4 regions of the Rhodococcus sp. P4_E4 genome follow, and region 3 is predicted to be linked to each of the others. Evidence: riboswitches for the same ligand, from Rfam matches in the RefSeq annotation. Region 3 holds a riboswitch; each other region holds the start of a gene.

Region 1 (5,071 bases), on a different contig from region 3:
GGCGGCTTCGAGGAGCCGCTCGGCGATTCCGTGCAGGGCCCACGGGTTGGATTGCGTCATGAACTTCTGGTTCTGCTCGTCCAGAACGTAGGTCTCGGCGAGCTTTTCGTACATCCAGTCCGCGACCACGTTGGTGGTGGCGTCGTATCCGAAGAGGTAGTCGACCGTGGCTGCCATCTCGAAGGCCCCCTTGTACCCGTGACGGCGCATCGCGTCGAGCCAGCGGGGATTGACCACGCGCGCCCGGAAGACACGTGCGGTCTCTTCCGAAAGTGTGCGTGTGCGAACCGATTCCGGCCTAGTGCTGTCGCCGATATATGCCTCGGGCGACTTTCCGGTCAGCGCGCGCACGGTGGCAACCATGCCGCCGTGGTACTGGAAGTAGTCGTCCGAATCGGCGATGTCGTGCTCACGTGTGTCGGTGTTCTTGGCCGCCACGTTGATTCGACGGTAAGCACTGCGCATGTCGTCGGCTGCCGGGATTCCGTCGAGCCCACGGCCGTACGCGAAGCCGCCCCAGTTGGTGTACACCTCGGCGAGGTCGTCGTCACCGCGCCAGGTCTTGGAGTCGATGAGTTGCAGCAGTCCGGCGCCGTAGGTTCCGGGCTTCGAACCGAAGATACGGGTGGTCGCACGCCTGGCGTCGCCGTGCTCGGCAAGGTCGGCCTGTGCGTGGGCGCGCACGTAGTTCTGCTCGTCCGTCTCGTCCAGTGCCGCGACCAGCTGAACGGCGTCGTCGAGCAGTGCGAGCACGTGCGGGAACGCATCACGGAAGAATCCGGAGATGCGGACGGTGACGTCGATGCGCGGGCGGCCGAGTTCTTCGAGATCGATGACTTCGAGGTTGACGACGCGTCGGCTTGCTTCGTCCCAGACGGGGCGAACACCGAGGAGCGCGAACACTTCGGCGATGTCGTCGCCGGAGGTACGCATTGCGGCGGTTCCCCACACCGACAGACCCACCGAGCGCGGGTACTCGCCGTGATCGGCGAGATAGCGAGCGGCGAGCGACTCGGCCATCGCCTGACCGGTCTCCCACGCCAGGCGTGAAGGAACTGCCTTGGGGTCGACGGAGTAGAAGTTACGACCAGTGGGAAGAACGTTGATCAGGCCGCGCAGCGGCGAACCGCTCGGACCCGCGGCGATGAATCCGCCGTCGAGCGCGTGCAGGACCTGCTTGATCTCGTTGTCCGTCTGCCGCAGACGCGGAACCACTTCGGTGGCCGCGAACTGCAGGATCTTCACGACGGTCTCGTCGTCGCTGAGTTGTTCTGCCGCAGCGGGGTTCCAATCGGCGTCGTACATGCCGCGAACCAGTGCGTGCGCCTTTTCCTCGACGTCGTCGACACGGCTGCGCGACTCGTCGCCGTCTTCGCTGAGCCCGAGTGCTTCACGCAAACCGGGGACGCTCTGTTCGCCGCCCCACATCTGACGGGCACGCAGCATGGCGAGGACCAGTTCGATTTCGGCGTCGCCCTGGGGTGCACGGCCGAGAATGTGCAGACCGTCGCGGATCTGGACGTCCTTGATCTCGCACAGCCAACCGTCGACGTGCAGGAGCATGTCGTCGAACACGTCTTCTTCAGGCCGCTCGGCGAGGCCGAGGTCGTGGTCCATCTTGGCGGCACGCATCAGTGTCCAGATCTGCTGGCGAATAGCCGGGAGCTTGGACGGATCGAGTGCGGAAATGTTGGAGTGCTCGTCGAGCAGTTGCTCGAGGCGGGAGATGTCGCCGTAGCTTTCGGCACGGGCCATCGGCGGGATCAGGTGATCGACGAGCGTCGCGTGAGCACGACGCTTGGCCTGTGTTCCCTCGCCCGGGTCGTTGACCAGGAACGGGTAGATCAGCGGCAGGTCGCCGAGCGCTGCGTCGGTGCCGCAGTTGCTGGACATGCCGAGCGTCTTGCCCGGCAACCATTCGAGGTTGCCGTGCTTGCCGAGGTGCACAACGGCGTCGGCGCCGAATCCGCCGTTGTCCGGGGTGGCAGCGATCCAGCGGTAGGCCGCGAGGTAGTGGTGGCTCGGCGGCAGATCCGGGTCGTGGTAGATCGCGACAGGCTTTTCACCGAATCCCCGCGGCGGCTGAACCATGAGGACGATGTTGTTGAATCGCAGTGCCGCGATGACGATTTCGCCGTCCGGATCCTGCGAGCGATCGACGTACAACTCGCCGGGCGCTGTGCCCCAGTGTTCTTCGACTCCGCTGCGCAGTTCCTCGGGCAGGGTGGCGAACCAGTCGCGGTACTTCGCTGCCGAGATGCGGATCGGATTGCCCTCGAGCTGCTCGGCGGTAAGCCAGTCGGGATCCTGTCCGCCGGCCGCGATCAGGGCGTGGATCAGCGCATCGCCGTCCTTGGCTGCCAGGCCGGGAACTGCGTCAGGGCCGTCGACCGGACCGAGGTCGTAACCGGCAGAACGCATTTCGGTGAGCAGATCGATTGCGCTCGCCGGAGTGTCGAGGCCGACGGCGTTGCCGATACGGGCGTGCTTGGTCGGGTACGCCGAGAGCATCAGAGCAACGCGACGCTGGGTGGTCGGAATGTGGCGAAGCTTGCCGTGACGGACGGCGATACCGGCGACACGGGCAGCGCGCTCGGCATCGGGGACGTACGTGGACAGCCCGTCGGAGTCGATTTCCTTGAAGGAGAACGGGACGGTGATGATGCGACCGTCGAACTCCGGCACCGCGACCTGCGTCGCGACGTCGAGAGGCGACAGTCCGTCGTCGTTCTCGTCCCAGGTGGCGCGGCTACTGGTCAGGCACAGCCCCTGCAGGATCGGGACGTCGAGTGCAGCGAGTGCGGCGACGTCCCAGGCTTCGTCGTCCCCACCAGCGGACGCGGTGGCGGGCTTGGTGCCGCCGGCAGCAAGAACTGTCACGACCATGGCGTCGGCGCGGCGGAGCGTGCTCAGAAGTTCGGCTTCTGCGGTTCGCAGAGATGCGCAGTAGATCGGCAGCGCAGTGCCACCGGCCTCGGCGACCGCGTCGCACAAGGCCTGGATGTACCGGGTGTTTCCGGCCAGGTGCTGGGCGCGGTAGTACAGAACTGCGATGACCGGACCGCTCGCCGCGTCGAGATCGGGCGCGAAATCAGCGATTCCCCAGGAAGGCAGGTGAGCCGGCGGCTCGAAACCGTGACCGGTGAGCAGGACGGTGTCGGAGAGGAAGTGGTGCAGCTGTGCCAGATTCTGCGTGCCACCCTCAGCCAGGTAGTTGTGCGCCTCGGCAGCAACACCGGCGGAGACCGTCGAGCACTCCATGAGGTCGGCATCCGGCGCGTGCTCGCCGCCGAGAACGACTACGGGGAGTCCGGAGGCGAGGACCATCTCCAAGCCGTCTTCCCAACTACGACGGCTGCCGAGGATACGAACGATCACGAGGTCGACGCCGTCGAGCAAGGGCGGCAAGTCCTCCGAGACCAGCAAGCGTGAGGGGTTGGCCCAGCGATAGGAGACGCCGTCGCCGGCTTCCTGGCTGGCGCGGGCGCTCAGCAGATCGGTATCGGACGTGGAGAGCAGAAGAATCACGGGTGAAGCCTTCCTGGGGTTTCGCGCCCCGTGGCACAGATCTGTCATCGACGGCGGTTGAGGGTCTGACTCGTGTTTCCGAGCGGAAACACGTCCCGCTCGAGCAACACTCACAGTGGCGCGACCGCACCGGACTTTCACCGGTTTCCTCAACTGCCGTCACTGGTGGTGGTGATGCTACCGGTCCGCAGAAGGCACTCATGACAGGTCGTACCCTGGAGCCATGCCCACGGACCGTTCACAGCCAGACGCGTGCCCGGGTGCACTGCAAGTTCACCACGCCGCCGACGGCGCACTGGCACGCGTGCGCCTACCCGGCGGACTCCTCACCCCGGTCCAATTGCAGACGCTCGCCGACGCAGCGCGCGATCTCGGCAACGGGCAGATGGAACTCACTTCGAGGGGCAACGTCCAACTGCGCTCGGTCTCGGATCCCGAAGCCTTCGCGGCGCGAATCGCGTCGGCCGGCCTGCTGCCGTCCGCGACGCACGAGCGAGTGCGCAACATCCTCGCGTCCCCACTGTCCGGCCGTATCGGGGGCGTCGCCGACATTCGTGAACTGGTCCACCGTCTCGATTCGGCGATCCAAGCGGATCACGCATTGGCGGATCTGCCAGGGCGAACCCTGTTCACCCTCGACGACGGGCGCGGAGACATCACCGGGCTACGGGGCGATTTCGGACTCCATGCGCGCAGCGCCACCGAGCATTCACTGGTGCTCGCCGGTCACCACACCACTCATCTCGTCCAGGCGGACGACGCCGTCGAATTGCTCCTCGAGGTGGCTCGATCATTCCTCGACGTCCGCGACAAGCACTGGCGCCTGGCCGAGGTTCCGGACGGAATCGAACGCACCCTCGAGCAGCTGGGTCTGAGCGCCGAGTCCACCGGTGCTGCGGACCTCACGCCGGATGCACGGCCCACCATCGGCTGGCTCGAGCAGCGCGACGGGACCGTAGCCCTGGGCGGAGGCTTGCGATTCGGGCTGCTCGACGCTCGGCTGGCCGAGTTCCTGGCCGCCGTCGACAAGCCCGTTGTCGTGACGCCGTGGCGATCGGTGCACATCTTCGACCTCGACGAATGGGCTGCCGAGCAGGTAGTCCGGGTGTTGGCGCCGATGGGGTTGATCTTCGACGAGAACTCACCGTGGCTCGACGTCACCGCCTGCACCGGAAGCCCGGGATGCGAGAAGTCGCTCGCCGATGTGCGCACCGACGCAATCACCGCCGTCGAGCAGGCAGAACTGCCCGTCGTCGGGCGCCAGCACTGGGCCGGGTGCGACCGCAGCTGCGGACGTCCCCGCGGGGACGTAGCGGATGTGATTGCGACGGGTGACGGTTACCGGGTGAATCCGGCCGATCGGTGATGCCTCTATCGTGTGGCACATGATCGAGTACATCCGTGACGGCGCGGAAATCTATCGCCAGTCCTTTGCCACCATTCGGGCCGAAGCCGACCTGAGCCGTTTCCCGGCGGATGTCTCGCAAGCTGTAGTGCGCATGATTCATGCAAGTGGCCAGGTCGATCTCGTCGACGACGTCGC
Region 2 (5,071 bases), on a different contig from region 3:
GCGGTAGTACAGCTCGTCCGAGGAACCCGGTACCGCCAGTGACGATGTATGTGGCCATGGTCGGTAACTTACTCCAAAGTAAGATCGACGGCTAGAGGGAACCGGACATCAGTGCGTCATGACGCCATCCTCGGTGTCGAAGTCGATGCCCGCAGTGATGATTCCCGAAAACAGGAACGCGACGGCAAGTGCAAGAGCGGGGATTGCAAGGATCCATTCGAAAATTGTCATGCTCCAAGTCTGACGAAATCAGCTTCGGAGAACATCGCCCTGCGGAGCGATTTAGGCGATCGGGCAGTCATCCTCGAGGACGACTGCCCGATCAGGGAAATCCACTAGTGCGTGATCAGTGGCCCGAAATCAGTGGCCGATGCCGACCTTCGCGTGAACTTTTTTCATCCAGGCCGGAGCCCACCAGTTCGCTTCGCCCATCAACTTCACCAGCGAGGGCACGAGCAACATGCGGATGATGGTCGCGTCGACTATCAGCGCGACGATCATGCCGACGCCCAGGAACTTCATCACCGACAACCCGGACATCGCGAATGCCCCCGTCACCACGATCAGGAGTAGGGCGGCGGCCGTCACGATTCGGCCGGTGCGTTCGGTTCCGAACTTGACTGCTTCCTCCGTCGTCGCTCCCGCGTTCTTGGCCTCGACCATCCGGGACATCAGGAAAACCTCGTAGTCCGTGGACAATCCGAACACCACCGCCAGGATGAGCACGACGAACGTCGCCTCCAGCGGAGTTTGACTGACCCCGAGGAGTTCGACGCCGTGACCGTCCTGGAAGACGAAGGTGAGGACTCCGAAGGTGGTCGCGAGGCTCAGCGCGGCCATCAGTACCGCCTTGATGGGCAGGACCACCGAACCGAACGCGAGGAACAACAGGATCAAGGTGGATCCGACCATGATGAGGATCATCACCGGCAACCAGTGCAGGACGGCGTTGTTGCCGTCGTCGACCATGGCTTGACCGCCACCGACAAGCAGCACTGTTCCGTCGGGAGCGGAGATCGCACGCAGATCTGTCACTGCGGTGCTCTGTGATTGGGGCGTAGAGCCCTCGCTGTAGAGAGCCTGAACCGCGATGAGTTGATTGGTGCTCGCGACGACGGTCGCCTGACCGATGCCCTCGACCTGACCGGCGGACTCGGCGATCGCTGCACCTTCGGCCGGGGTGAGAGTGTTCCCGTCCTCGGCCTGAAGGATCATCGTCGCGCCGTTGCCGGTCTGCGGGAAGTCGTTGACCAACGTGTCCATTGCGACGCGAGCGGGGTCGTTGTCCGGGAGTGCGGTGTACGAGAGTTCTCCCAAACGGGCACCGAGCAGCGGCGAGGCCATCACGAGCAGCACGGCCACGATCGTCACCGAGACCGCGACCGGACGCTTCATCACCCACGTGACGACGCGGCCCCAGAACTTGCGCGAGCGTTCCTCGCCGCGTTGCGCCGCATCCTTGCGCCACGTCAGGGCGTTGATGCGATGCCCCAGAATGGCAAGCAGCGCAGGCACAGCGGTCAGCGACAGAACCGCCGCGCTCAGTACTGCTGCGATCGCACCGAAACCCAAAGACCGGATGACGGCCTGCGGGAAAACGAGCATGCCGCTGAACGCGCAGATCAGCAGCAGACCCGAGAACATGACGGTGCGACCCGCGGTCAGAACTGTCCGCTGCGCAGCCGCTCCCGGGTCCGAGCCCGAATTCAGTTCTTCACGGAACCGACCGACCACGAACAGTCCGTAGTCGATTGCAAGTCCCAACCCGAGAAGAGAAGCGACGTTGATCGAGAACGAAGACACATCGGTGATCAGCGTGAGGACTCGCAGAACCGCCAAGGCGCTCAAGACACTGAGTACACCCACGAACACCGGAACCGCCGCAGCGACGACGCCGCCGAAGATGAAGACCAGCAGCACCAGAGTGATCGGAATGGCGATGGCTTCGGCGACCACCAGGTCTTTCTCCAGCTTGGTGTTGAACGCGACGCCGACGACGGTGTTACCCGCGAATTGTGCCTCGGCACCTTCAACTTCGAGCTTCGGCAAGAGATCGGCGAAAGTAGCAGGTGTGACGCCCGAGTCCGGTGCCAACGTGATCGCAACGGCCGCCATGGATCCGTCGTTCGAGAGCAGACTGGCCTTGGCCGCGGCGTCCGTTCCCCAATACGACTTCACCGACGCGGTCGGCACTTCCGTTTTGAACTGGTCGACGGCGGCCGTCACTGCCGGCCCGATGTCGTCGAGGGTCTTACCGTCTGTGGGTGAGTAGATCGCGATGATGTCCGGGGTCTGCGGTCCGAGATTGTCTTCGATGATGTCCGCAACCTTCGCGGAGTCGCTGCCCGGATCGATGAAGCCGCCCTGGCTGAGCTTGCCGAACACTCCGAGTCCCCACACCCCACTGATGAGAACTATCAGAACCGCGAGGCTCAGTACCCACCATTTCCGGGCGACGACGGTTTGGGCCCAGCGTGTCATGTATCAACTCCGGTGTGTGGGGGCGTCTGGCCAGATCGACTGTAGTGGGCGTTTGGTCTTGAATCGGAAACGTCATGCATACTGCTCGAAGCACTTGCAAGCCACGTGTGTGGGGGAAGCCGGTCCGAATCCGGCGCTGACCCGCAACGGTAGGTCGATTCTCGGTAGTCACCGAGCGTCGGCAAGCCCGATTACCCACCGCGCGGTGTGCGACATCCATTCGTCGTGGTCTACGAAAAGGAAGTCCAGCAGGAGCTCTGGCCGAGTATCAGTGTGCGGGCGGAGTTGTCTGTCGGATTCTCATTCGTGGCTCAGAGCCCTTACGAGGTCCCCGTGTCACTTCAGTTCTCCCCGTCCCGCGCCGCCGCTGTTCTCATCGCGGTCGCCTTTGTTTCGGCAGGTTGTTCCAAAGGCCAGGAATCAGAGTCCGCGTCTGCTGCGGAATCCTTCGCACAGGCTGTGTCCGTGACCAACTGCGATCGAGAGATGACCTTCGACTCGCCGCCGCAGCGCATCGTGTCTTTGAACGGGCATGTCACCGAGGCGCTCATCGAAATCGGTGCGGGTGACCGGATCGTCGGTCGGGCGTACAGCGACAACCCGCCAACTGCGGAGACCGCCGATGTATTCAACAAGATTCCCAGCCTCTCCGATACGTTCCCCAGCATGGAGCAGGTCCTCGACGTCGATCCGGACTTCGTGGTCGGAGGAATGACCAGTGCCTTCAACGAGAAGCAAGGCCGTTCCCGAGACGCTTTCGGCGAGCGCGGAATCAACACCTTCCTCTTCTCGGAATACTGTGGCACCGGTTTCCCCGACATCGGATTGCTCGAGAACGACTACACGCAACTCGGTCGAGTCCTGGGCGTCGAAGATTCCGCCCGCGAGGTCGCAGAGGAGATCAGCGATGGTCTCGATTCCGTCCGCGCTTCGGTCGGAGACGCGGCGCCGGTACCGACCTTCTTCTACGACAGTGGTGACCAGGTTCCGACGACTATCGGCGGAGTCGGCGTCGGTCAATTGGTCGCGGAATACTCCGGCGTCTCGAACATCTTCGCCGAAGGGACAAAGCCCTACATCGACGCATCGTGGGAAGCTGTTGCCGAGCGTGCACCCCAGGCGATCGTGGTCATCGACTACGGAGACAAGACCGCCGAGCAGAAGATCGACTTCCTCCGCGCCCAGCCGTTGATGGCGACCACCCCTGCTGTGCAGCAGAACCGGTTCGTCGTGGTTCCTCTCGCGGACCTGTTCGAGAGTTCACGGTTGGTGCGTTCGGCACAGACCATCGCGACGGCCTTCCATCCGGGCGCTGACGCGGCGAAGTGACCCGCACGCGTTACGGGTACGGCGCCCTACTTGTCGGCTTGGCGGTCGCCTTGGCGATCGTCCTGGGGTTGGCCGTCTCCTTGGGATCGGTTCGCATTCCCGTCGGTGACGTCTGGGCGATAGTCGGAGCCCGTTTGGCGCCAGGGACTTTCGAAACGTGGTGGACCGCGGCGCGGGAGTCGATCGTGATCGACTCCCGCCTGCCACGTGCACTCACGGCTGCGGTCGTGGGTGCTTCCTTGGCGATGTCGGGTGCTGTTGCTCAGGCTGTCACACGGAATCCTCTTGCCGACCCGTATCTGCTCGGAGTTTCGTCGGGTGCGGGATTCATGGTGGTGCTCGTCTCGGTGCTGGGTTTCGGCGCCGGCCTCCTCGGGGTTTTCACGATTCCGGTCGCAGCATTCGTCGGGGCGATGATCCCGTTGTTTCTCGCACTGCTGATCGGCGGCCGGTATCCGCAGCCGACCGCGATCATTTTGGTGGGTGTAGCGCTCGCCCAGATATTCTCGGCGCTCATCACCTTTTGCATCCTGGTGTTGGCCGATGATCGGCACGTGACGTCGGTGATGCACTGGATTGCCGGCGGATTCGGTGATGCGCGATGGTCGACGCTGATCTTCCCGACGATCGCACTGGTCGTCGTCGGCACAGCCCTTCTGTTCAGTTCGCGGTGGATGGACGTCTTGCAGACCGGTGACGACGGGGCTGCTGCACTCGGTATGAACGTCCGGCGGTTCCGTGTGTTGTCCTTGCTTGCGGTCTCCGTACTGGCGGGCGCGGCAGTCAGCGTTGCCGGTGGAATCGGATTCATTGGCCTCCTGATCCCACATCTGGCCGGTTTCATCGTCGGCACCAGAGCAATTCGACTGCTCCCTGCTGCAGCCCTTCTGGGCGCCGTCGCGATGGTTGCCGCGGATACCGCTGCGCGCTCGGTGGCACAATCCACCGAAGTTCCGGTCGGAGTGATCACCGCCCTCGTGGGTGCACCGATCTTCGTCTGGATGCTTTACCGGCAGTATCGGAGGCTCGAACAGTGACGCAGACCAGAACAGTGACACAGGCCAGAACAGAGACACTCCCGAAGGACGCCGAAGCTGCGCCTCTGCTCGAACTCGTCGAGACCCGGGCGCGGCTTGGCAACCGCGAAGTCCTGCGCGGCATCACTTTCGCGGTGACGTCCGGTGAAATATTGGGCTTGGTCGGACCCAACGGCAGTGGCAAGACGACGGCGCTGCGCTGCTGCTACAACGCTTTGACTCCG
Region 3 (5,071 bases):
CGTGAAGTCGGATTCGCTGATGGATTTGGGCTTGGGCGATCTGTACTCGGAGCGAGCACTGGCCGCGGGCATGACGACACACAAGGCGGACCTCACGTTCGGTTCGCTGCCGTACCGGATCATGCACGAGTTCCAGATCCCGGTGTACGACGCAATCCGTGAGCGCGACAAGGATTTCTACGATCGCCTCGAGAAGGCGGGCTTCGAGCACGACTGGGGCGACGACGGTTCAGGTCTGTTCATGAAGTACCTACGCCGCGGTTCGGGGTACTACATCGACGTCGGCGCGGCCGAACTGGTTGCCAATGGAGACATCAAGCTCGCGCACGGCAACATTCGTGAGCTGACCGAGAACAGCGTGATCCTCGAAGACGGTACGGAATTGCCTGCCGACGTGGTGGTCTACGCGACCGGCTACGGCTCGATGAACGGCTGGGTGGCGGATCTGATCGGTCAGGACACCGCCGACAAGGTCGGCAAGGTGTGGGGCCTGGGCTCGAATACCACCAAGGATCCGGGACCGTGGGAAGGCGAGCAGCGCAACATGTGGAAGCCGACGCAGCAGGAAGCGCTGTGGTTCCACGGAGGCAATCTGCACCAGTCGCGCCACTACTCGCTGTACTTGGCGTTCCTTTATTAACCGCCCGCGGTTAATAAAGGCGCACAGCAGGTTCAGCGAAGGGCGTACTTCTTTGCTACTTCGGTGTTCTTGGTCGCGCGCTCGGTGAGGAAGGCGAATGCCAACCCGAGTACGAGCCAGAGCGTCGCCTGCGTAGCGAGCGAGGAAAGTCGGAACTCCCACAGCAGAGTTGCCGGGAAGTCCTCGCCCACCTCGTTGATGCCGGGAAGCGAGACGTAACCGATCGTGGCGATCACCAGGAACGCAGCCACCGGAGCAGCGATGCGCACGCTGAGGAACTCGTGCCCGGAAACTGCCTTTGCCGCCGCTGCTGCCGCGGTGACGGACAGTAGCCCGAGAATCACGGCGGCCAGCCACAGCAGTGTGCGCTGGTTGATGGTGTCGGGATCTCCGACGGCCGGCGGATTGGCCGGGTACTTGAAGAAGGGCACGGCCTCGATGGCCAGCCAACCACCGACGGCGATGGTGATCGCCAACAACGGCCCGGACATTCCGGTGAGTCGTCGAGCGTAATTGGCAACGACCGAGAAGATCGCCCCGAGTGCCAGTCCGGCCAGCGCTGTGGCCAGGAACAGCCCGGCGCGCTGCCCGTCGCGGCTCACCAGTGGTTCTTCTTCGTCACCGTGCGAATGCCCAGCGGCTTCGCCGGCAACCTCACCGGTGGCGCTGTTGGCTTCTTCGATCGCAATGGCGGCATTGACGTGCGGTTCACCCAGCACGAATGCAACTCCGCCGGCAAGGATGCCTGCGATCAAACCAGCCAACAAACCACGAATGAGAAGCTTCGTGAAATTGTCGACTAGTGGCACGGCAGGCCCATCAAGTGTCGACCGTCGTGCATCAATTCATGCATGTACATGCCGGTGCGAGAGATAGCGCCCTGGTCGAATCCGACCAGGTAGAGAGCGAGCATCGCGAACAGAACTACTGCAGCGGCGAGGAAAGCAAGACGAGTCGAATCGATCGACGTATCGGGAGAATAGGCGAGAGCCATCGAAGCCTCCTGGGATTTTCGCGTCCCCTAGGTCCATGCGATGGCCGAAGTGTCTGGCTGTCGAAATAGTCGTGCCGAAAAAGGCACTTCACCTCGAATTACAGTGGCGCGACCGCTCCGGGCTTTCACCGGATTCCTGTCGGACCATCGCGTTTACATGCGAACTTTTGCACTACTGCCCGCACCGTGTCAACGCGTAAGCCGAGATGACCGTCGATTGTGCCCGCCAAGGCGGGCACAATCGTTCTAGATCAGCTCTTTGCGGCGACGTCCAGAACAACTTCGAACTCGAGCAACGACGCACCCGAAGCGACGGGCTTCGCACGCTCGCCGGAATGGGCTTCGCGGGCAGGGCCGTCACGCCAATCGGCGAACGCCTGCTCGGACTCCCACTGCGTCACCACGAAGTAGCGGCTCTCACCTGCGGTGGGGCGGAGGAGTTGGAATCCGAGAAAGCCCGGGGAGTTCTCGACTGCATGAGCGCGTGCTGCGAAGCGCTTCTCCAGTTCGGGGCCGGCGCCCTCGGGGACCTCGATTGCATTGATCTTCACGACTGCCATGCAAGCGACATTACCCGCGCACCTTCACCGCGTACCGTGACACTCGTGTTGCATGACGAAGGTGGAACAGGACAACCGATTCTGTTGTTGCACGGCCTCATGGGCAGCTCGAGGACGTGGCGACGCCAGGTGCCGTGGATCCGCGAGTTCGGCCACGTCTACACGTTCGACGCCGCCGGTCACGGCCGGCCCGCGCCGTCAGAGCTGACCACCGAGGCATTCGTCGACGACCTGGCATCTGCCGTTGCGTCCATCGAGGAGCCGATGATCGTGATCGGCCATTCGATGGGGGCTCTGCACGCGTGGTGCTTCGCCGCATCGCATCCCGAAAAGGTTTGTGCACTGGTCCTCGAAGACATGGCTCCGGATTTTCGCGGACGCACCGCCGCGGATTGGGCTCAGATGATCTCGGCGTGGCCGCAGCCGTTTGCTTCCGAGGACGCGATGAAGGAATTCTTCGGGCCCGTCGCCGGCCAGTACTTTCTCGACTCTTTCGACCGCCGCGACGACGGGTGGTACCTGCACGGCGAGGTGTCGACCTTCCGCGACATCTCGGAGGAGTGGGGCACGAGGCATTTCTGGGATCAGTGGAAGGCGATCGACGTGCCGACCTTGCTGATCGAGGGAGAGTTCACCATCACCCCCGAGGGACAGATGCGAGAGATGGCCGAGAGGCCGGGAACTCGGTACGTACGTATTGCCGACGCAGGCCACCTGGTTCACGACGATCAACCGCAGCGCTATCGCGAAGTGGTGACGGAATTCCTTCAGACGGTGAGCTGACTGCGGATCGACGCGCCCACCTGCTCCAGTTCGACGGCTCGCCTGGCCAGGAGTCCGGCAGCGAACTTCGCCTTGTCGCCGCGATGGCGGGGGACGACGTGGAGGTGCGAGTGAAACACGGTTTGGCCCGCGGCACGCCCGTCGTTGACGAGAAAGTTGACTCCGTCAGCGGCGATGTCGCAGCGGCGTAGAGCTCCGGCGATGAGCGTGCCGACGCGGAACATCTCTGCGCCCTCGTGGCTTTCGAGAGCATCGAGGTTTTCTGCATGACGCTTGGGGACCACCAGGGTGTGTCCGCGACTCACCGGTCGGGCGTCGAGAAATGCAAGAGTCGTCTCGCTCTCGTGGACGAGAATCGCCGGCTCGGTCAGCGCGACGATCTTGCAGAAGACACAGGTATCGGTGCTCATGCCTACAGAATGTAGTCCGAATCAGATCCGACCCGGGACTACAGCAGGCGCAGCTGACGTGCCTTCGTGATCGCTTCGTTTCGATTGTGTACGTCGAGCTTCTTGTAGAGAGTGCGCAGTTGAGTCTTGACGGTGTTGACGGACACGTACAGTTTGTCGGCCATCGCGGCCGACCCCATGCCGAGCGCCAGGAGTGAGAGGACCTTCTGTTCGCGTTCGGTCAGCTCCACGATACGTACGAATCCCGGAAATGATTCCGCAGGAGCCCTTTTCGAGAACTCGGCGAGTGCACGCGATTTTGTTACTGCCATCGATTCGAGTTTCTCGACGTCCGCCGATCCAATGGTCGCGAACGGACGCAGAAGTCCGGTTTGGTCCGCGATACTGCACGCTCTGGACCACTCCTGAGAGGCGAGGCGTGGCTCACCCAGCTCGGAGTGTGCAACCGCTTGCACCAGAAGCGATTCCATCTGTGCCCGCGGATAGGATTCGCCAGACCAGTCGAACTGATGGCACAGCGCCACAGCGGCCTCGTTCTGGCCGATTCGCTGACGTAAACGCGCCACCGACGCGAGCGTCCACGGGTTGGCTGCAGGATCGGCAATTTCCTTGGCCAGAGCCGTCGCCTTGTTTCCCTCGCCGAGTGCGAGCAGGAGATCGATTTCTGCGGATTGCAGCAGAGGAAGCGCGAAAGACGTGGCCGTGTACTGCTTGGAATGCACTCCAATCGCGTTGTGGAGCAAGGACAGAGCGGAAGATGCACTGCTCTGAGTCAGGGCGAATTGGCTGTGCGCATAGACGACGAACGCCCATAGCTCCTCGGTGTCAGACGGAACGCCGAGGTCGGTCAGTGCGATACGTGCGTCACCGAAGTCGAGTGTGTCGAGAGCGGCGAGAGCCCGTGCCGTCAAGCCGGCGATCTTGACTACAGGTTCGAGCCAACCCCCGGGGTCAGGATGCTTCTGTTCGAGTTCGAACCAGTGTCTGGCCTGCCGCGGCTCACCTGCCAAAGCCCAATTCAGGGCGGCACTACCCGCAGAGTTGCGAGCGATGAAGTCGACTCCGTGAGACAGGGCGCCGTTGTATGCCATTCGAGCCTTGATCGTGGATTCGGTGAACCTGCCGCTCAATTGAAAATTGATCGCCCATTGAAGTCGCATCAGGGGGAGTTGTGCGCTGACCGCTTCCGGATTGTTTTCCAGCGCACTGCGGCTGAGGTGAGACAGCCGCCTGGTGGTCTCTGCCGAGAGCCCGTATTCACCGGCCATCCTGAGCATGATCGATTGAACGCAGGCGATGCTCAAGGCGTCCTTCGCGCTGGGTTGGGCGCCGAGTTCCCACAGTTCGGCCGGCGATTCGGGTAGCAAGTCGATTACCGTGGATCGCTTGCTCGGATGCATCGTGAACAAGGCACGCCCGGCCTGAACGGCAGAGTGCTTGTCGGCAGCTTCCGCCGGAATCCGTTGGAGGGCGGAGCGAACCGAGTCCAGGTTATGCACGATCATCGTCACCCAATGTTGTTCGACGATGTCTACTGCCAGGGTCCAGTTCTGTGCCTCGACCGCGTAGTCCAGCGCCGACGCGTGATGACCGTTGTCGAGTCGATTGTGAGCGAGGAATGAAAGACGTTGCGACGGATCGATTCCCGCGCGGGTGTGGTGCGCGAGTATCGATCGTCGAATGG
Region 4 (5,071 bases), on a different contig from region 3:
AGGATTTGTGTACTCGGCCAGCATGGCCGGCGTTCTGGCAATCAATCAGCGCGACGATCGGGCAGCGAAGGACGAGCGCGTGCGTAAGGCGATTGTCGCTGCGGTGGACCCGACTACGTTCAACGAGCGAGTTCAGGGCGGCTTCGGCGAACCCGGCACCGACATGTTCGCGTCGTGGTCGCAGTGGCACGGATCGGTGGCCGGGAACGGCTTCGACCCCGAGGCGGCGAAGAAGTATCTCGCCGAGGCGAAGGCCGACGGTTACGACGGAAAACTGACGTACGTCGGTATGAACGATCCGGCGACGCAGCGCAGCGCACTGACGTTTCAGTCGCTCTTGCAGGCAGTGGGTTTCACGGTCGACATCACCTACGCAACCAGCATCAACGATCTGATTTCCATGCTGTACGCGAAGCATGACTACGACGTGTCCTACTTCGCGTTCAACGTGCTGGAAGAGTCACCGTTCGTGCGTATGTACGGCAACCTGTTCAGCGAATCGCCGTCGAACATTCTCGGCTACAAGAACGCTCGGATGGACGAGTTGCTCGGCAAGCTGCAAACAGCGTCGGGCGAGGATGAGCGGCGAGCCGTCATCGACGATATTCCCTTTTTGGTAGTGCCCACTACCAAAAAGGCGCACCGGGGCTTCGCCCCTAAAGCTCCGCTCGTACCACCTTCGCGGCTTCGACGAGGTTACGAAGCGACGCTTTGACCTCGATCGGCCCCCGTGTCTTCAATCCGCAGTCCGGATTGACCCACAATCGTTCGACCGGAACAGCTTTGAGTGCTTCGCGTAGCGACTCCGCGATCTCGTCGACGCTCGGCACCCGCGGCGAGTGGATGTCGTAGACACCGGGGCCGACGCCGAGATCGAACCCGACCGAACTGAGATCGTCGAGGACCTCCATGTGTGAGCGTGCCGCCTCGATGGACGTGACGTCCGCGTCGAGGCCGGCGATGGCGCCGATCACCGCTCCGAACTCGGAGTAGCACAGGTGCGTGTGGATCGCGGTGGAATCCGCGACGCCCGAGGTGGCCAACCGGAAGGCGCCGACCGACCAGTCCAGGTAGGCGCGCTGATCCTCGGCACGCAGTGGGAGTAGTTCTCGCAGAGCCGGTTCGTCGACCTGGATGATTCCGATTCCGGCGGCCTGCAGGTCGACGGTCTCGTCTCGAATGGCCAGTGCGACTTGATTTGCCGAGTCGGCGAGGGGTTGGTCGTCGCGGACGAACGACCAGGCCAGAATGGTGACTGGTCCGGTGAGCATGCCCTTGACCGGCTTGTCGGTCAGGGACTGTGCGTACGTGATCCAGTCGACGGTCATCTGCTTCGGGCGCGAGACGTCGCCGTACAGAATCGGCGGACGCACGCAGCGGGTGCCGTACGACTGGACCCAACCGTTGGCGGTGGCGAAGAATCCGTCCAACTGCTCCGCGAAGTACTGGACCATGTCGTTGCGTTCCGGCTCACCGTGAACAAGCACGTCCAGGTCCAGCTTTTCCTGGAGCGCAACAACTTCGGCAATTTCGGCGCGCATACGGTTGACGTACTCGGCTTCGTCGATCTCGCCCTTGCGCAGTGCTGCGCGAGCGATGCGGATCTTCGAGGTTTGCGGGTACGAACCGATGGTCGTCGTGGGCAGCGGCGGCAGAGAAAGCAGCTCGTCCTGGGCAGCGCGACGTTCGGCGGCGGGCGCGCGACCGGTCGCCGAGTTCAGCACCGCGTCCAGGCGTCCCCGAACACTCGCATCATTGAGTCTGCGATCGTCCTTGCGGGTCGACGCGGCCGCTCGTGCCAGAGCGAACTCGTCCTCCACCGACTCTCTGCCCTGTGCGAGAGCGGTTGCAAGAGTTACTACTTCCTTGACCTTCTCGGTGCCGAACGCAAGCCACGAGCGCAGGGCCTTGTCGACATCGGACTCAGCGTCGAGTGTGTACGGAACGTGCAGCAGGGAGCACGACGTGGAGACGGCAAGCGTGTCGACGCTGCCGAGCAAGGCACCCAAAGTGCTCAGTGCCGAGTCCAGATCGGACCGCCAGATGTTTCGTCCGTCGACCACTCCGGCGACGATTAGTTTGCGGGCGAGGTCAGGTACGGAGCCGATCGAATCCTGACCGGCCACCAGGTCGACGGCAAATCCTTCGACGCCGGTGGACGCAAGCGCGGGCAACGCGTCACGCAGCGAACCGAAGTACGACGCCAACAGGATCGACGGCCGCTCGGACAGCGCTGAAAGCTGTTCGTACGCAGCGCGTGCCGCTTCGATTTCCTCATCGGTGCGATCGCCCACGAGGGCCGGTTCGTCGAGCTGAACCCAGCTCGCACCGGCCTTCGCGAGCCGCCCGAGTAGATCCGCGTAGAGGGGGAGTAGTTCGTCGAGCCGCGAGAGCAGCGGCTCGTCTGTGCCGACAGCCTTCGAGAGCAGCAGGAAGGTGACCGGTCCGATGACGACCGGGCGGGCTGCAATGCCGTCGGAAAGTGCTTCTGCCAGTTCGGACAAGACCTTGGACGGGTCGAGTGCGAACGTGGTGGACGGCGAGATCTCCGGCACCAGGTAGTGGTAGTTGGTGTCGAACCACTTCGTCATTTCGAGCGGCGCGATGGTGTCCGTCCCACGGGCAGCGGCAAAGTAGCGGTCCAACGGATCGGCGACCGACGCGACGCGGTCGGGCAGCGCGCCGAGAAGAACTGCGGTGTCGAGCATCTGGTCGTAGAAGGAGAAGGTATTGACCGGGACGGAGTCGAGGCCCAGGTCACGGAGGTCGGCCAAGCCCTGCCGACGGAGGTCACGGGCGACAGCCTGCAGGGCGTCGGCGTCGATGCGCCCTGCCCAGTAGCTTTCGGTTGCCCGCTTGAGTTCTCGATGAGGACCGATGCGCGGTGAGCCCAGCACGGTCGAAGTGAATGTTGTTGTCACGGAGTTTCTCCAGATTGCCAATGCATTGATGGCCACTGCCGGCAGACGGGTACACCTCACGAGACCTCGAGTTTCGGCGGACAGTACTGCCCGCACCGCACACGAGGTCCGATGGAGATCTACACGCCCATTCCACGAGGCGGTGGACCGTCGGGCACGGCGTGCCCGACACAGTCGGCAGGTCTTCGGACTCGCGGGCACTCGATCGAGTTGGATCGAACCTACTGGCCGTCGCTTCCCAGGCGGATGCCCAGTGCACATAAACGGCGGTCGTTCCTGCTTACCGCTGCGGGACAGTCCCGGATTTTCACCGGGTTCCCTCTCACTCCGACAGCTTGCGCTGACGGGGCTTCGACGCCGGGAACGGTCTTCGGGGCTCCTCATGACCGCGCCGGGCGAACCAGCTGCATCGACCAGCATAAGGCCAACCCTCCCTGAGCAGTCAAGGAGAGTCGGCGAAGGGCGCTACGCGCGTGACATGTAGGAATTCGAGTCCGGTGGTACGCGCGGAAGATTCTCGGAGGAACGTAGATTCTCCGCCATTTCGACAAGCAGATCCTGCGAAGACGGCGATAGATCGACGACGCGAGAGGTGAGGTTTCGTAGGCGCACGTTGTGCAGCTGTTCGAGGAGAGAGAGGTCCGCCTCGCCGCCCGAGATCGCGGGCGGAGTTTGATCGGACGGGGCGTAGAAGTAGTCCGGATGGACGTTGAAGAAGTGGGCGAGGGCGGCAACCACTTCGGGTGACGGGTTGGTTCGGACGCCGGTGCGCAGTTGGGACAGGTACGGCGTCGAGATGCGGCAGCCGAACTCGGTCATGCCGCGAACGACCATCGCGTTGGTGACGTGAAAGTCGGCAGTCTCGAACAGCGAGTTCAAGCGATCGTTGAACTGGTTCGACATGAGACGTCCCTTCCCCCGTTACACACAGGCTCCGTCGATTCAATTAACTGCATCATAGCCAGTTATCGAACGATTAGCTGTTTTGGATTCTCGCGAAGGGGGTCGTTTGCAGGGAAAATCCCTAGGGTAGAAGGTCCCTACTTTGAGTGATCTGGACAAATCGCCGTCAAGAATCGAACCGCGAACTATTTGCCGGGGAAGTGGATTCCGGCCACGCGGATCAGAGCCAGCCGTTCGACTCGGCGATTCTGACGGCTTCCGCGCGCGTCGACGCACCCGTCTTACCCATTGCGGATGACAGATGATTTCGAACCGTCCCTGCGGACAAGAAGAGCGCCCCTGCGATGGCTGCCACGGGTGCGCCGTCGTGAGCGGCGCGCAGTACTTGGGTCTCACGCTCCGTCAGAGGCGACTCGCCGCTGACGAGGCTGTCGGCCGCAAGGGTGGGATCGACGACGCGCAGTCCGGCGTGGACACGCCTGACTGCGTCGGCCAACTGCCTGGCGGGTGTGTCCTTGACGACGAACCCGCCGGCCCCGGCGTGCAGGGCTTTGCGAAGAAATCCGGGACGTCCGAACGTGGTGACGATCAGGACTCGGGTGTCGGGTGCTGCCTCGCGAAGGGCCGCCGTCGCGGCGATTCCGTCCATGCCGGGCATCTCGACGTCCAGAAGCGCGACATCCGGGCGGTGTTCGAGAACAGCGGCCACAACCTCGTCGCCGCGACCGACCTCGGCCACCACGGAGAGGTCGGATTCCAGATCGAGTAGTGCGGCCAACGCTCCTCGCACGAGCGCCTGGTCGTCCGCCAAGAGCAGCCGTATGGTTGCTCGATCGCCCTGGCTGTTCACTCTGTCTCCTGTTCGACTACCTGAAGTGCAAACCCCTGCGGCTGGGGATGAGTGATGATCACTCGTGCGCCCGACGCTCCGGCGCGCTCGCGTAATCCGATCAGACCGTTGCCGGAAGACGTCGACCCGGCCCCTTGCCCGTCGTCGACGACCGACGCACTTTTTTCGTCGACCGTGATCCGGCAGTGGGTCGCACCGCTGTGTCGAACGACGTTGGTGACGCCCTCACGGATCGTCCATGCAAAGAGTTCGCGAAGACGCGTGGGAACCATGTCGGTACTGCTCGGCACCTCGTCCTCGATACCAGCCGCACGCAATGCCTCTCGTGCTCGGGCTATTTCGACGGGAAGAGAAATCCCACGAAATCCTTCGACGGCCGAGCGCACGTCTGCCAACG

Evidence for each region. A riboswitch is a leader RNA that binds a small molecule or an ion and turns the genes downstream of it on or off. The one in region 3 is predicted to bind cobalamin.
Region 1: it holds a riboswitch for cobalamin, as region 3 does, so the genes downstream of both, cobN (cobaltochelatase subunit CobN) here and AC1DVN_RS28555 (CbtB domain-containing protein) in region 3, are expected to answer to the same signal.
Region 2: it holds a riboswitch for cobalamin, as region 3 does, so the genes downstream of both, AC1DVN_RS03615 (ABC transporter substrate-binding protein) here and AC1DVN_RS28555 (CbtB domain-containing protein) in region 3, are expected to answer to the same signal.
Region 4: it holds a riboswitch for cobalamin, as region 3 does, so the genes downstream of both, metE (5-methyltetrahydropteroyltriglutamate--homocysteine S-methyltransferase) here and AC1DVN_RS28555 (CbtB domain-containing protein) in region 3, are expected to answer to the same signal.

The regions. Positions count from the first base shown of each region.
Region 1 covers NZ_JBFUJB010000019.1:129,894-134,964, reverse strand. Annotated here, with positions in the region: gene cobN (cobaltochelatase subunit CobN) at 1-3,528, opposite strand, end outside; cobalamin riboswitch at 3,568-3,700, opposite strand; gene cobG (precorrin-3B synthase) at 3,752-4,894, shown strand; gene AC1DVN_RS20990 (precorrin-8X methylmutase) at 4,914-5,071, shown strand, end outside.
Region 2 covers NZ_JBFUJB010000002.1:141,248-146,318, reverse strand. Annotated here, with positions in the region: gene AC1DVN_RS03630 (SDR family oxidoreductase) at 1-58, opposite strand, end outside; gene AC1DVN_RS03625 (hypothetical protein) at 109-231, opposite strand; gene AC1DVN_RS03620 (MMPL family transporter) at 361-2,481, opposite strand; cobalamin riboswitch at 2,551-2,698, shown strand; gene AC1DVN_RS03615 (ABC transporter substrate-binding protein) at 2,815-3,810, shown strand; gene AC1DVN_RS03610 (FecCD family ABC transporter permease) at 3,807-4,847, shown strand; gene AC1DVN_RS03605 (ABC transporter ATP-binding protein) at 4,844-5,071, shown strand, end outside.
Region 3 covers NZ_JBFUJB010000031.1:48,179-53,249, reverse strand. Annotated here, with positions in the region: partial or broken gene AC1DVN_RS28565 (NAD(P)-binding domain-containing protein) at 1-628, shown strand, start outside; gene AC1DVN_RS28560 (CbtA family protein) at 673-1,449, opposite strand; gene AC1DVN_RS28555 (CbtB domain-containing protein) at 1,440-1,634, opposite strand; cobalamin riboswitch at 1,660-1,798, opposite strand; gene mhuD (mycobilin-forming heme oxygenase MhuD) at 1,886-2,194, opposite strand; gene AC1DVN_RS28545 (alpha/beta fold hydrolase) at 2,240-2,977, shown strand; gene AC1DVN_RS28540 (HIT family protein) at 2,962-3,387, opposite strand; gene AC1DVN_RS28535 (helix-turn-helix transcriptional regulator) at 3,426-5,071, opposite strand, start outside.
Region 4 covers NZ_JBFUJB010000001.1:128,642-133,712, reverse strand. Annotated here, with positions in the region: gene AC1DVN_RS00650 (ABC transporter substrate-binding protein) at 1-715, shown strand, start outside; gene metE (5-methyltetrahydropteroyltriglutamate--homocysteine S-methyltransferase) at 657-2,921, opposite strand; cobalamin riboswitch at 3,081-3,289, opposite strand; gene AC1DVN_RS00640 (helix-turn-helix domain-containing protein) at 3,387-3,824, opposite strand; gene AC1DVN_RS00635 (response regulator transcription factor) at 4,045-4,674, opposite strand; gene AC1DVN_RS00630 (sensor histidine kinase) at 4,671-5,071, opposite strand, start outside.